DNA from 4 places in the Enterobacter sp. PL_is514 genome. Region 1 is predicted to be linked to each of the others. Evidence: predicted binding sites of a transcription regulator. Region 1 holds the regulator's gene; each other region holds the start of a gene.

Region 1 (3,100 bases):
CCCCAGTCGAGCCCCGAAAACCGTCAGCGCCCCGAAGCAGAGCTGAAGAAGAAGCGAGCGCAGCATGATGTCTCGGTTAAGCGCCAGCAGCTTACGGATATTGCCGCGCCATGCGGTTTTGAGCAGCGCCAGGGAGATGCCGCGCATCGCCAGCACGCGCCAGACCATCCACAGGCCAATAATAAAAGTTCCGTACTCGGCAATCGCCGTCGCCAGCGCCGCGCCCTGCACGTTCATATGCAGACCCATGACCAGCCAGACATCCAAAACGATATTGAGCAGGTTACCCACCACCAGCAAAATCACGGGTGCACGGGCGTACTGCACGCCCAATAGCCACCCCAGCAGAACCAGGTTAGCCAGTGACGCGGGCGCGCTGAGCCAGCGGATTTCAAGGAAACGTCGCGCCTGCTCTAATACCGCCTCGCTGCCGCCAACAACATGAAGCGCAAGGTCGATCAGGGGCGCACGCAATAAAACGATTAACGCCCCCGCGCCAAGCGCGAGGATCAGCGGCTGGACCAGCGCGCGCGCCAGACGCAGCGGATCTTTTGCACCATAAGCCTGTGCCGTGAGCCCGGTGGTGCTCATACGCAAAAAGAGCAGCAGCATAAACAGGAAGCTGGTTGCCGTCGCGCCAATCGCCACGCCGCCAAGATAAACAGGCGAATCAAGATGGCCAATAACGGCCGTATCGACCAGACCCAGCAAGGGAACGGTAATATTGGAGAAGATCATCGGCAGAGCAAGACGCCACAATGCCTTATCGGATGCCGTCAGCAGTGACATGAAAAATACCGGGTGTGGAGAATGAAGCAGGCTACAGCGGCGCCATAGCCTGTCAGGAAGAGGTTACAGCCATTCGCCGTTGCGAATGACCCCAACCGCCAGCCCTTCGATAGAGAAGTTGTGTTCGCGAAGATCGACCACAATCGGGGAGAACTCGTTGTTTTCAGGCAGTAGCTGAACGGTGTTCCCCTGTTTTTTCAGACGTTTGACGGTGACTTCATCATCAATGCGCGCGACGACTACCTGGCCGTTACGCACATCCTGTGTTTTATGCACCGCAAGCAGATCGCCGTCAAGAATACCGATGTCTTTCATCGACATACCGCTGACGCGCAGCAGGAAATCAGCGCTCGGTTTGAACATGGCTGGATCGACCTGGTAATGGCCTTCAATATGCTGCTGTGCCAGTAAAGGCTCACCGGCAGCAACACGCCCCACCAGCGGAATGCCCGTCTCTTCTTCCACCAGCAGGCGGATACCCCGTGACGCGCCCGAAACAATCTCAATCACGCCCTTACGCGCCAGCGCTTTCAGGTGTTCTTCGGCAGCATTCGGAGAACGGAAGCCCAGACGCTGCGCGATTTCCGCACGCGTGGGTGGCATACCCGTCTGGCCGATATGATCCCGGATGAGATCAAACACCTCTTGCTGCCTGGTCGTTAACGCTTTCATTCCGCCCCCTGGGTGTATATACAGTTATGCTGTGAGTATATACAGTCAAAGGCGATTTTGGAACCAAAAACTGCACAAAAAACCAGGGACTTAATTATTCCTCGAGGCTCATCGGAAATGTGACCAAAGCAGCGTGACCCAGGTGATAGCGGCAGTGATAATCGCCAGCAACACGGCAGCAGAGCCCATGTCTTTTGCACGGCCAGAAAGTTCATGGAAATCTGAACCAATGCGATCAACCACGGCCTCAATAGCGCTATTAAGAATTTCCACTATCATCACCAGAAGCACGGAACCGATAAGAAGTACGCGGGTAATCGCATCAACATCAAGGAAACAGGCGACGATCACCGCGATGATAGCGGCGATGCCCTCCTGGCGAAAGGCGGCTTCGTTGATCCACGCGGCACGGAAACCTTTCCATGAATAGCCGGCGGCTTTGATGATACGCGTTAACCCAGTGGTATTATTGGCCATTAAAAGAACCTTTTATGAAAAAAAGCGTCAGTAACAGGAACTGTAGCGCGTTTCGCTACAGCCTGAAGTATGACGGGTAACAACAGAAATTTTGCGCGCTTTCTGTTATCCTTGCGCCGCAATTGCATTATTAACCAGAGGCTTTACATCGTTTATGTCCGGCTGGCCACGAATTTACTACAAATTACTTAATTTACCATTAAGCATCCTGGTAAAAAGCAAGTCTATCCCAGCAGAACCCGCGCTGGAATTGGGACTCGATACGTCACGTCCTATTATGTACGTTTTGCCTTATAACTCGAAGGCAGACTTACTGACGCTTCGCGCCCAGTGTCTGGCGCATGACTTACCTGACCCGCTTGAACCGCTTGAAGTTGACGGTACGCTGCTGCCGCGCTACGTGTTCATTCACGGTGGACCGCGCGTGTTTACCTACTACACGCCAAAAGAAGAGTCCATCAAGCTGTTCCATGACTATCTCGACCTGCACCGCAGCAACCCCGATCTGGATGTGCAGATGGTGCCGGTATCGGTGATGTTTGGTCGTCGTCCGGGCCGTGAAAAAGGTGAAGAGAACCCGCCGCTGCGCATGCTTAACGGCATCCAGAAGTTCTTCGCGGTCTCCTGGCTGGGACGCGACAGCTTTGTGCGTTTCTCCCCTTCCGTTTCGCTGCGTCGAATGGCGGACGAGCACGGCACCGACAAGATCATCGCGCAAAAACTGGCGCGCGTGGCGCGTATGCACTTCGCCCGTCAGCGCCTTGCTGCCGTTGGGCCGCGTCTCCCGGCGCGTCAGGATCTGTTCAACAAGCTGTTGGCCTCCAAAGCGATTGCCCGCGCCGTTGAAGACGAAGCGCGCAGCAAGAAAATATCGCATGAGAAAGCCCAGCAGAACGCCATTGCGCTGATGGAAGAGATTGCAGCGAACTTCTCTTATGAGATGATTCGCCTGTCCGATCGTATTCTCGGCTTTACCTGGAACCGTCTCTACCAGGGCATCAACGTTCATAACGCCGAGCGTGTACGTCAGCTGGCGCATGATGGCCATGAGATTGTCTATGTTCCCTGCCACCGCAGCCATATGGACTACCTGCTTCTTTCCTACGTGCTCTATCATCAGGGGCTGGTACCACCGCACATTGCAGCCGGTATCAACCTGAAT
Region 2 (3,100 bases), on a different contig from region 1:
CAGATTTTTCAGCATAGCGGTCGTCCGTTAGAGAAGATGCAGGGTTACTTCATTACTATCGTCGTAGAGAATGTAAACTTTAATTAACTCGCGCTTAACTAAAGGCTCCCTGAGGGAACCTGTTGTAAATCCGGATCATTTTTATGAGGAAGGTCAACATGAGCAGCATTGATAAAAGCGGGACGTACGCGCTCGGGACGCGGACGGTGAAACGGCTGGGCTACGGTGCGATGCAGCTGGCCGGGCCTGGCGTCTTTGGGCCGCCGAAGGATAAGCAGGCCGCGCTGGACGTGCTGCGCGAAGCGGTGGCGGCGGGGGTGAACCACATTGATACCAGTGATTTTTACGGCCCTCATGTCACCAACCAGCTGATCCGCGAGGCGCTTCACCCGTACCGGGACGATCTGACGCTTGTCACCAAGATCGGCGCCCGTCGCGATGACAAAGGCGCCTGGCTGCCGGCCTTTTCCGCGCAGGAACTGACGCAGGCGGTGCATGACAACCTGCGTAATCTGCAGCTGGACGTGCTGGACGTGGTGAATCTGCGGATCATGTTTAGCGCACACGGGCCGGCGGAAGGATCGATTGCTGAACCGCTTTCCACCCTGGCCGAATTACAGCAGCAGGGGCTGGTGCGTCATATTGGCCTGAGCAACGTCACGGCCACCCAGGTCGCGGAAGCCCGGAAGCTGGTGCCGGTGGTGTGCGTGCAGAACATGTACAACATTGTGAACCGGGGTGACGACGCGCTGGTGGATCTGCTGGCGCAGCAGGGGATTGCGTATGTACCGTTCTTCCCGCTGGGCGGCTTTACGCCGCTGCAATCGTCCGGGCTGAAGGCTGTGGCGGACTCGCTGGGCGCAACGCCAATGCAGGTTGCGCTGGCATGGCTGCTGCAGCGTTCCCCAAATATCCTGCTGATCCCGGGCACCTCTTCCGTGGCGCATCTGCGGCAAAACCTCGCGGCGGGGGAACTGCAGCTACCGCCTGACGCACTGGAAACATTGAATACACTGATGGACTGAGCGTCACAGGCGCAAAGCCGGAAGGGCGCTTCCGGGCTTTGCGCGTTTTAAATCTTCTGACACTTCAACGCGTTTGGGTTCGCCTCCGGAAATGACCTTGATCCCTGGCCATAATCCGTAATACTGTATTTGTATACAGTACCTGGCGAGAAAGGCATTATGGACACTCTCTTTTCTTATCATCCAAACCAATCTATTGAATTACCGTTGTTTGCAGAGCGTGTAGCCTGTGGCTTCCCCAGCCCGGCGCAGGACTATGTGGAAGATCGTCTCGATCTTAACCGGCTGGCAGTGAGACACCCCAGTGCGACCTATTTTATCAAGGTGAGTGGAGACTCCATGATTGGCGCGGGGATCGGCGACGGCGATCTGCTGGTGGTCGATCGTTCGTTAAATGCCGAACATGGGGACATCGTCGTGGCGTCGGTCGCCGGTGAGTTTACGGTGAAAGAGCTACAGACCCGCCCGGTTCTGAGACTTCTGCCGCATAATGACCGCTATCAGCCGATTACCTTTCAGTCCGAAGAGGAGCTGCAGATCTTCGGCGTCGTCACCCACACGCTTAAAACGCATAAACATGTTCGCGCTGGTTGATGTGAATAGCTTCTATGCCTCCTGCGAGAAGGTATTTCGCCCCGATCTGCAGGGGAAGCCCATCGTGGTGGTGTCCAATAACGACGGCTGCATTATTTCACTGTCGCCGGAGGCAAAGCAGTTCGGCATAAAAATGGGGGAGCCCTATTTTAAATTCAAAGAGAAGGGCTATCCGTCGCGGGTTTACGTCTTTAGTTCGAACTATGCGCTGTATGCCGATCTCAGCAGTCGGGTGATGCAGACGCTGACGGATCTCGCTCCGGCCATAGAAATTTACTCGATCGACGAGGCGTTCGTGAACGTTTCAGGGATCGGTAACTGCCTTGCACTGGAAGCGTTCGGACACCAGATGCGCACGCAGGTCTATAAAAATACGGGCTTAACCGTTGGCGTCGGTATTGCCCCGACCAAAACGCTGGCGAAGCTGGCCAACTATGCGGCGAAGCGGTGGGCGGGCACCGGCGGCGTGGTCGATCTCTCAGGCCGGGAGCGGCAGCGTAAACTGCTGGCAAAGGTGCCGGTAGAGGAGGTGTGGGGGGTAGGGCGGCGCATCACGAAAAAACTGAACGCAATGGGGATTACCACGGCGCTGGAGCTGGCGGAGGCCTCCTCGTGGGTCATTCGCAAACATTTCAACGTGGTACTGGAACGCACGGCGCGCGAGCTTCGCGGCGAGCCCTGCCTTGACCTGGAAGAGTACACCCCCACGAAGCAGCAAATCATCTGTAGCCGTTCGTTTGGACACCGCATTACGCAATATGAAGAGATGCATCAGGCGATTTGCGCCTACGCGGAGCGCGCTGCAGAGAAACTGCGCGGCGAGCATCAATACTGTCGTTTTATCAGCGTGTTTGTGCGCACCAGCCCGCACGCTGACAACGAAATTTATTACGGCAATCAGGCTTCTGTCACCCTGATGACGCCCACCAATGACTCGCGCGATATTATCCGCGCCGCCACGGAGGCGCTGGGGCGGATATGGCTCGACGGGTATCGCTATATGAAGGCCGGGGTCATGCTGGCGGATTTTTTCAGCAGCGGCGTCGCCCAGCTTAATTTGTTTGACGATAATCGTCTGCGCGCCAACAGCGCGGCGCTGATGGAGATGATCGACAGCGTAAATCATTCCGGCAAAGGGAAGATATGGTTTGCCGGGCAGGGGATTGAGAAATCCTGGGCGATGAAGCGGGAAATGTTGTCACCGGCCTATACGACGCGGTACGCCGATTTGCCGGTGGCGAGGTAGAGGATGGTTGCGTTATTTCTTTTGCACCAACCAGGTTGCCGCAGCCGCCAGCACGCCGATCAGCGGCATTTCGCCCGCTCCGGCCAGGAAGTTATGGCGATCGATCTCATTATTTTTACGGATATCCGCAAGGCGGGTAAGCGCCTCTTTTTCATCCGCAGCGCCGATCTCCTCAAACTGTTTTTCAAACCCCTGAGCGATGAGCTGAGCGGCCGCATCGGTGTTTGCGCTCTCA
Region 3 (3,100 bases), on a different contig from region 1:
CGGTCAGGTCGTTCGGGTCCCCTGGCCAGTTTTCCACTTCGGTGGTGGTGGTCAGCTGACCGCCTTTTTCCATGCCGGTGATGAGTACCGGGTGCAGGTTAGCGCGTGCAGCATAGACCGCCGCGGTATATCCCGCAGGTCCAGAACCAAGGATTAGCAGCTTACTGTGTTTGGCCGTGCCCATGAGATCCCCATTGTTGTTGGCAGACATTTGGCTGGATTGTAGGGAATTTGTTGTCGTAAAAAAAGAGCGCAGCAATTTTGATATCAATCTGTGTAATAGCCACGGACGATGAATAGCGCGCGATAACATCACGCTTTCTCCTGAAAACCGGTCGTTTGTAAGGCAATAAAATGAGGATTAATACCCTGCCGCAATGAATATCCGGCATGTTGTACTAAAAAACGATGTTTTGCTTTGACAATCCCCTGCGCTTTTGCGAAAACATTCAAGGAAGAAGAAAAAACCGTGTTAACCGTATGCCGCATAGGCATGCACGTAAATGCCATTTTTACCGGGTCAGTGAAATCTACGCATGGCGTGGACAGACGCCATACGTGATGTCGGTGACTGCCTTCGGGCAACGGTCTTCTTACCAACAGAACCCGAATCCGCATCGCGTCTAATACATAATCAGGCGATGTGATGACTAACGGGTACAGGCTCTGAACAGTGATGTGCACAGGGTCCAGGCAGGAGTAGGGAAGGAATACAGAGAGACAATAATAATGGTAGATAGCAAGAAGCGCCCTGGCAAAGATCTCGACCGTATCGATCGTAACATTCTTAATGAATTGCAAAAGGATGGGCGTATTTCCAACGTCGAGCTTTCAAAACGTGTGGGACTTTCCCCGACGCCGTGCCTTGAGCGTGTGCGCCGACTGGAAAGACAGGGTTTCATTCAGGGCTATACTGCTCTGCTGAACCCGCATTATCTGGATGCCTCACTTCTGGTATTTGTTGAGATTACTCTGAATCGTGGTGCGCCGGATGTGTTTGAGCAATTTAACGCCGCTGTACAGAAACTTGAAGAAATTCAAGAGTGTCACCTGGTATCCGGTGATTTCGACTACCTGTTGAAAACCCGTGTGCCTGATATGTCCGCCTACCGTAAGCTGCTGGGTGAAACCCTGCTGCGTCTGCCAGGCGTGAACGACACCCGTACCTATGTGGTGATGGAAGAGGTCAAACAGAGCAATCGTCTGGTTATTAAGACGCGCTAACACGGAACAGGTGCAAAATCAGCGTAGTTTGATTACACTCCTGTTAATCCATACAGCAACAGTGCCGGGGAGTCCCGGCACTGTTGTCCGTTTTAGCAAACAGGCAGGATATGCCTGATACCTGGAGAGCCTTTCTTGAGCCAGGAATACACTGAAGACAAAGAAGTCACACTATCGAAGCTAAGCAGCGGACGTCGTCTCCTCGAGGCTTTGCTGATTGTTATTGCCCTTTTTGCCGTCTGGCTGATGGCAGCCTTACTCAGTTTCAACCCCTCGGATCCCAGCTGGTCACAAACTGCATGGCATGAGCCTATCCATAATTTAGGCGGTGTCCCCGGTGCCTGGCTTGCGGACACGCTGTTTTTCATTTTCGGTGTGATGGCCTATACCCTTCCCGTCATTATCATTGGCGGATGCTGGTTTGCGTGGCGTCATCGTCAGAACGATGATTACATCGACTATTTCGCCGTGTCGCTGCGCCTGATTGGCGCGCTGGCGCTGATCCTCACCTCGTGCGGGCTGGCAGCGATTAATGCGGATGATATCTGGTACTTCGCCTCTGGCGGGGTGATCGGCAGTTTGTTGAGCTCTGCGCTACAGCCGATGCTGCACAGCAGCGGCGGCACGCTCGCATTGCTCTGCATCTGGGCGGCCGGGCTGACATTGTTTACCGGCTGGTCCTGGGTGAGCATTGCCGAGAAAATCGGCAGTTTTATCCTCACTATTCTGACCTTCGCCAGCAACCGTACCCGTCGTGACGATACGTGGGTTGATGAAGACGAGTACGAAGAGGAAGAGGAAGATGACGCGCCTGTGCAGCGTCGCGAGTCTCGTCGTGCGCGTATCCTGCGCGGCGCGCTGGCGCGTCGTCAGCGTGTTGCTGAGAAATTTGCCAACCCGCTTGGCCGTAAAACCGATGCGGCGCTCTTCTCCGGTAAACGCATGGATGAAGACGAGCAGGTGGCGTATCGCGCGGCGGGTGTCGCCGTCGATCCTGACGATGTGCTCTTCTCCGGCAGCCGGGCCATGCCGGGTGACTTCGACGAATACGATCCGCTGTTAAATGGCCACTCGGTTACCGAGCCGGTTGCGGCAGCAGCAGCCGCGACGACCGCTGCGCAGGCGTATGCCGCGCCGGTCGACGCTGTGATGCCATCCGCGCCGGTTTCGCCGCCGGAATCCGTTATTCAGCAGCCGCAGGTTGACTGGCAGACTGCGCCCGGTGTTCACACGCCGGAGCCCGTTATCGCACCTGAACCTGAAAGCTACGTCCCTGTGCAGCAGGAGCAGTGGCAGCAGCCTTATCAGCCGCCGCAGCCTGCGTATGAACCGCAAGATTACCCGCACTATGAACAGCCGGTGGCCCAACCTTATCAGGAGTATGTGCCTGAACCGGTTGAACCTGTGCAGCCTTATGTTGAGCCGCAGCCTGAACCTGAAATCGTGGAAGAGGTGAAGCCCGCCCGTCCACCGCTGTACTATTTCGAAGAAGTCGAAGAGCGACGTGCGCGTGAACGCGAGCAGCTGGCTGCCTGGTACCAGCCGGTGCCTGAACCGGTGCAGGAGCCGGTGACGAAAGCGCCTTCTGTTTCCGTTCCACCGATCGACCCGACGCCTGCAGTCGCACCGGTAGCGGAAAGCGTGAAGCAGGCTACCGCGGCGGCTGCCGCAGCTGCACCTGTATTTAGTCTGGCAACAGGGGGCGCGCCACGCCCTCAGGTGAAGGAGGGGATTGGTCCGCAACTGCCTCGCCCTAACCGCGTTCGCGTTCCAACCCGCCGAGAGCTTGCCTCCTACGGTATCAAGCTGCCTTCCCAGCGTATGGCTGAAGAGAAAGCGCGCGAGTCTGACTACGAAGATGACGCCGATGAAATGC
Region 4 (3,100 bases), on a different contig from region 1:
AACTGTTCCTTGAATAATCTTCATTTGGTTGTTTATTGCTCAGATGTCAACTAAAGAGTTCGCTACAATGCCTCTCCTTCTTTCTGAGAGACAAGCATTGTGGCGCTACTCATTATCACCACTATCCTTTGGGCCTTCTCCTTTAGCCTGATTGGCGAATACCTTGCCGGTTCGGTCGACAGCTACTTCTCGGTGCTGATGCGCGTGGGGCTGGCGGCGCTGGTATTCCTGCCGTTTCTGCGTACGCGCGGGCAATCGCTGAAAACGATTGTGCTGTACATGCTGGTGGGGGCGATGCAGCTCGGCATCATGTACCTGTTCAGCTTCCGGGCTTACGTCTATCTGTCCGTCTCGGAATTCCTGCTCTTTACCGTGCTGACGCCGCTCTACATCACGCTGATATACGATCTGCTGAGTAAACGCCGCCTGCGCTGGGGATACCTGCTGAGCGCGGCGCTGGCGGTGATTGGCGCGGCGATTATTCGCTACGACAAAGTCAGCGATCACTTCTGGACCGGACTGATGTTCGTCCAGCTCGCCAACATCAGTTTCGCCATCGGCATGGTGGGCTACAAGCGCCTGATGGAAACCCGCCCGATGCCGCAGCATAACGCGTTCGCCTGGTTTTATATGGGTGCCGCGATTGTCGCAGTGGCGGCGTGGTTTATGCTCGGTAACCCGCACAAGCTGCCGACCACCGCCGTGCAGTGGGGCGTGCTTATCTGGCTGGGCGTCGTGGCTTCCGGGTTGGGGTACTTCATGTGGAACTACGGCGCGACACAGGTCGACGCCGGTACGCTTGGGATCATGAACAACGTGCATGTCCCGGCTGGGTTGTTGGTCAACCTCGCCATCTGGCAGCAACAGCCGCACTGGCCGAGCTTCCTTATTGGGGGAACGGTGATCCTGGCTTCGCTGTGGGTCCATCGCCGCTGGGTCGCTCCGCGCTCCGCACAAACGGAAGATGGTCGCACGCGTGGTTCCGCGCTGAGCGAATAAACGCCTCCGTAATCGGCTGACGCTGCTCGCCATCGCGCACGGCGGCGTACAGTCGACTCCACAGTCCTTCACCCAGGGTTTTGGTCACCACCAGCCCCTGGCGTTCAAAGCTCTCTACCACCCAGTGCGGCAGCGCCGCGATACCCATTCTGGCCGCCACCATCTGAATCAACAGCAGGGTGTTATCCACGCTTTTCAGCTGCGGACTGATGCCCGCGGGCTGCAGGAAGTGGCGCCAGATATCCAGACGACTACGCTGAACCGGGTAAATCAGCAGCGTTTCCGTCGCCAGGTCTTCCGGCGTGATGCGCGTTTTCGCCGCCAGCGGATGATCCGGTGCCAGCACCAGGCGTACTTCATAATCAAACATCGGCGAATAGTGCAGGCCGCTGCGCGGCAGGATGTCAGAGGTCATCACCAGGTCCAGCTCGCCCTGCTGCAGCGACGGCTGCGGATCAAAGGTCACGCCGGATTTGAAATCCATCTCCACCTGCGGCCACTTCTGGCGGAAGTTCTCAAGCGCGGGGGTCAGCCACTGAATACAGCTGTGGCACTCAATGGCGATACGCAGCGTGGTTTGTTGCGGTTCGTTACACGCCTGCAGCGCGCTGGCGATTTGCGGCAGGACCTGATTCGCCAGCTGCAACAGAATCTCACCTTGCGGCGTAAAGCGCAGGGGCTGGCTCTTACGCACAAAAAGACGGAAGCCGAGGCGTTGTTCCAGATCGCTGAACTGGTGAGAAAGGGCGGACTGGGTCTGGTGCAGCGTGGCAGCTGCAGCCGCGAGCGAGCCGCAGTTCCGCAACGCTTGTAGCGTTTTCAGGTGTTTTATCTCGATCATGAAAGTCCTTCACTTCGCCATGAACATATTGCGCTTGAGGAATATACAGTACCTGCCAATTATAGATGTGTAAACATCTGGACGTCTAAATAACGAATTTCACAAGGGGCACACCATGACAATCCGCAATCACACACTCGGTTTCCCTCGCGTTGGCCTGCGTCGCGAGCTGAAAAAAGCGCAAGAAAGCTACTGGGCGGGGAACGCCACCCGTGAAGAACTGCTGGCGGTGGGACGCGAGCTGCGCGCCCGTCACTGGGATCAGCAAAAACAGGCGGGCATTGACCTGCTGCCGGTGGGCGATTTCGCCTGGTACGACCATGTTCTGACGACCAGCCTGCTGCTTGGCAACGTGCCGGCTCGTCATCAGAACAAAGATGGATCGGTAGATATCGATACCCTGTTCCGCATCGGCCGTGGCCGTGCGCCAACGGGTGAGCCAGCGGCAGCGGCGGAAATGACTAAATGGTTTAACACTAACTATCACTATATGGTGCCGGAGTTCGTAAAAGGTCAGCAGTTCAGGCTGACCTGGACGCAGCTTCTGGATGAAGTGGACGAAGCGCTGGCGCTGGGCCATCAGGTGAAACCGGTTCTGCTCGGGCCGGTAACGTACCTGTGGCTGGGTAAAGTAAAAGGCGAGCCGTTTGACCGACTCAGCCTGCTGAAGGACATTCTGCCGGTCTACAAACAGGTGCTGATTGAGCTGGGCAAACGCGGCATTCAGTGGGTGCAAATCGACGAGCCGGCGCTGGTGCTCGAACTGCCCAAGGTTTGGCTCGATGCCTTCAAACCGGCGTATGACGCGCTGGCGGGGCAAGTAAAGCTGCTGCTGACCACCTATTTTGAGGGCGTTACGCCGAACCTTAACACCATTACCGCGTTGTCGGTTCAGGGTCTGCACGTTGACCTCGTACACGGTAAAGACGATGTCGCGGAGCTGCACAAGCGCCTGCCTGTGGACTGGCTGCTCTCCGCCGGGCTGATTAACGGTCGTAACGTCTGGCGTGCCGATCTCACCGGGAAATACGCTCAAATAAAAGACATCGTCGGCAAACGTGAGCTGTGGGTGGCTTCGTCCTGCTCCCTGCTGCACAGCCCGATCGATCTGAGCGTGGAAACCCGCCTGGATGCCGAGGTGAAAAGCTGGTTTGCCTTCGCGCTGCAAAAATGCGAAGAGCTGACGCTGCTGCGCGATGCGCTGAACAGCGGCGACACGGCGGCGATCGCCGAATGGAGCGCACCGATCCAGGCGCGTCG

The links. Region 1 encodes LexA, which represses DNA repair genes until DNA is damaged. Its sites were predicted from a motif close to TNCTGTATGTACATACAGNA; they were not measured.
Region 2: a site for LexA is predicted at 1,147-1,166, ahead of umuD (translesion error-prone DNA polymerase V autoproteolytic subunit). Genes of this name have one in related genera too.
Region 3: a site for LexA is predicted at 1,263-1,282, ahead of AC0TNG_RS22145 (DNA translocase FtsK 4TM domain-containing protein). Genes of this name have one in related genera too.
Region 4: a site for LexA is predicted at 1,872-1,891, ahead of metR (HTH-type transcriptional regulator MetR). Genes of this name have one in related genera too.

The regions. Positions count from the first base shown of each region.
Region 1 covers NZ_JBVPGN010000031.1:66,606-69,705, forward strand. Annotated here, with positions in the region: gene dinF (MATE family efflux transporter DinF) at 1-789, opposite strand, end outside; gene lexA (transcriptional repressor LexA) at 853-1,461, opposite strand; gene AC0TNG_RS11310 (diacylglycerol kinase) at 1,570-1,938, opposite strand; gene plsB (glycerol-3-phosphate 1-O-acyltransferase PlsB) at 2,093-3,100, shown strand, end outside.
Region 2 covers NZ_JBVPGN010000034.1:217,585-220,684, forward strand. Annotated here, with positions in the region: gene tcp (methyl-accepting chemotaxis citrate transducer) at 1-15, opposite strand, end outside; gene AC0TNG_RS16675 (aldo/keto reductase family oxidoreductase) at 159-1,025, shown strand; gene umuD (translesion error-prone DNA polymerase V autoproteolytic subunit) at 1,185-1,619, shown strand; gene umuC (translesion error-prone DNA polymerase V subunit UmuC) at 1,603-2,865, shown strand; gene AC0TNG_RS16690 (hypothetical protein) at 2,878-3,100, opposite strand, start outside.
Region 3 covers NZ_JBVPGN010000036.1:380,430-383,529, forward strand. Annotated here, with positions in the region: gene trxB (thioredoxin-disulfide reductase) at 1-184, opposite strand, end outside; gene lrp (leucine-responsive transcriptional regulator Lrp) at 730-1,224, shown strand; gene AC0TNG_RS22145 (DNA translocase FtsK 4TM domain-containing protein) at 1,360-3,100, shown strand, end outside.
Region 4 covers NZ_JBVPGN010000024.1:57,561-60,660, forward strand. Annotated here, with positions in the region: gene yigL (sugar/pyridoxal phosphate phosphatase YigL) at 1-17, shown strand, start outside; gene AC0TNG_RS01965 (carboxylate/amino acid/amine transporter) at 100-999, shown strand; gene metR (HTH-type transcriptional regulator MetR) at 887-1,840, opposite strand; gene metE (5-methyltetrahydropteroyltriglutamate--homocysteine S-methyltransferase) at 1,956-3,100, shown strand, end outside.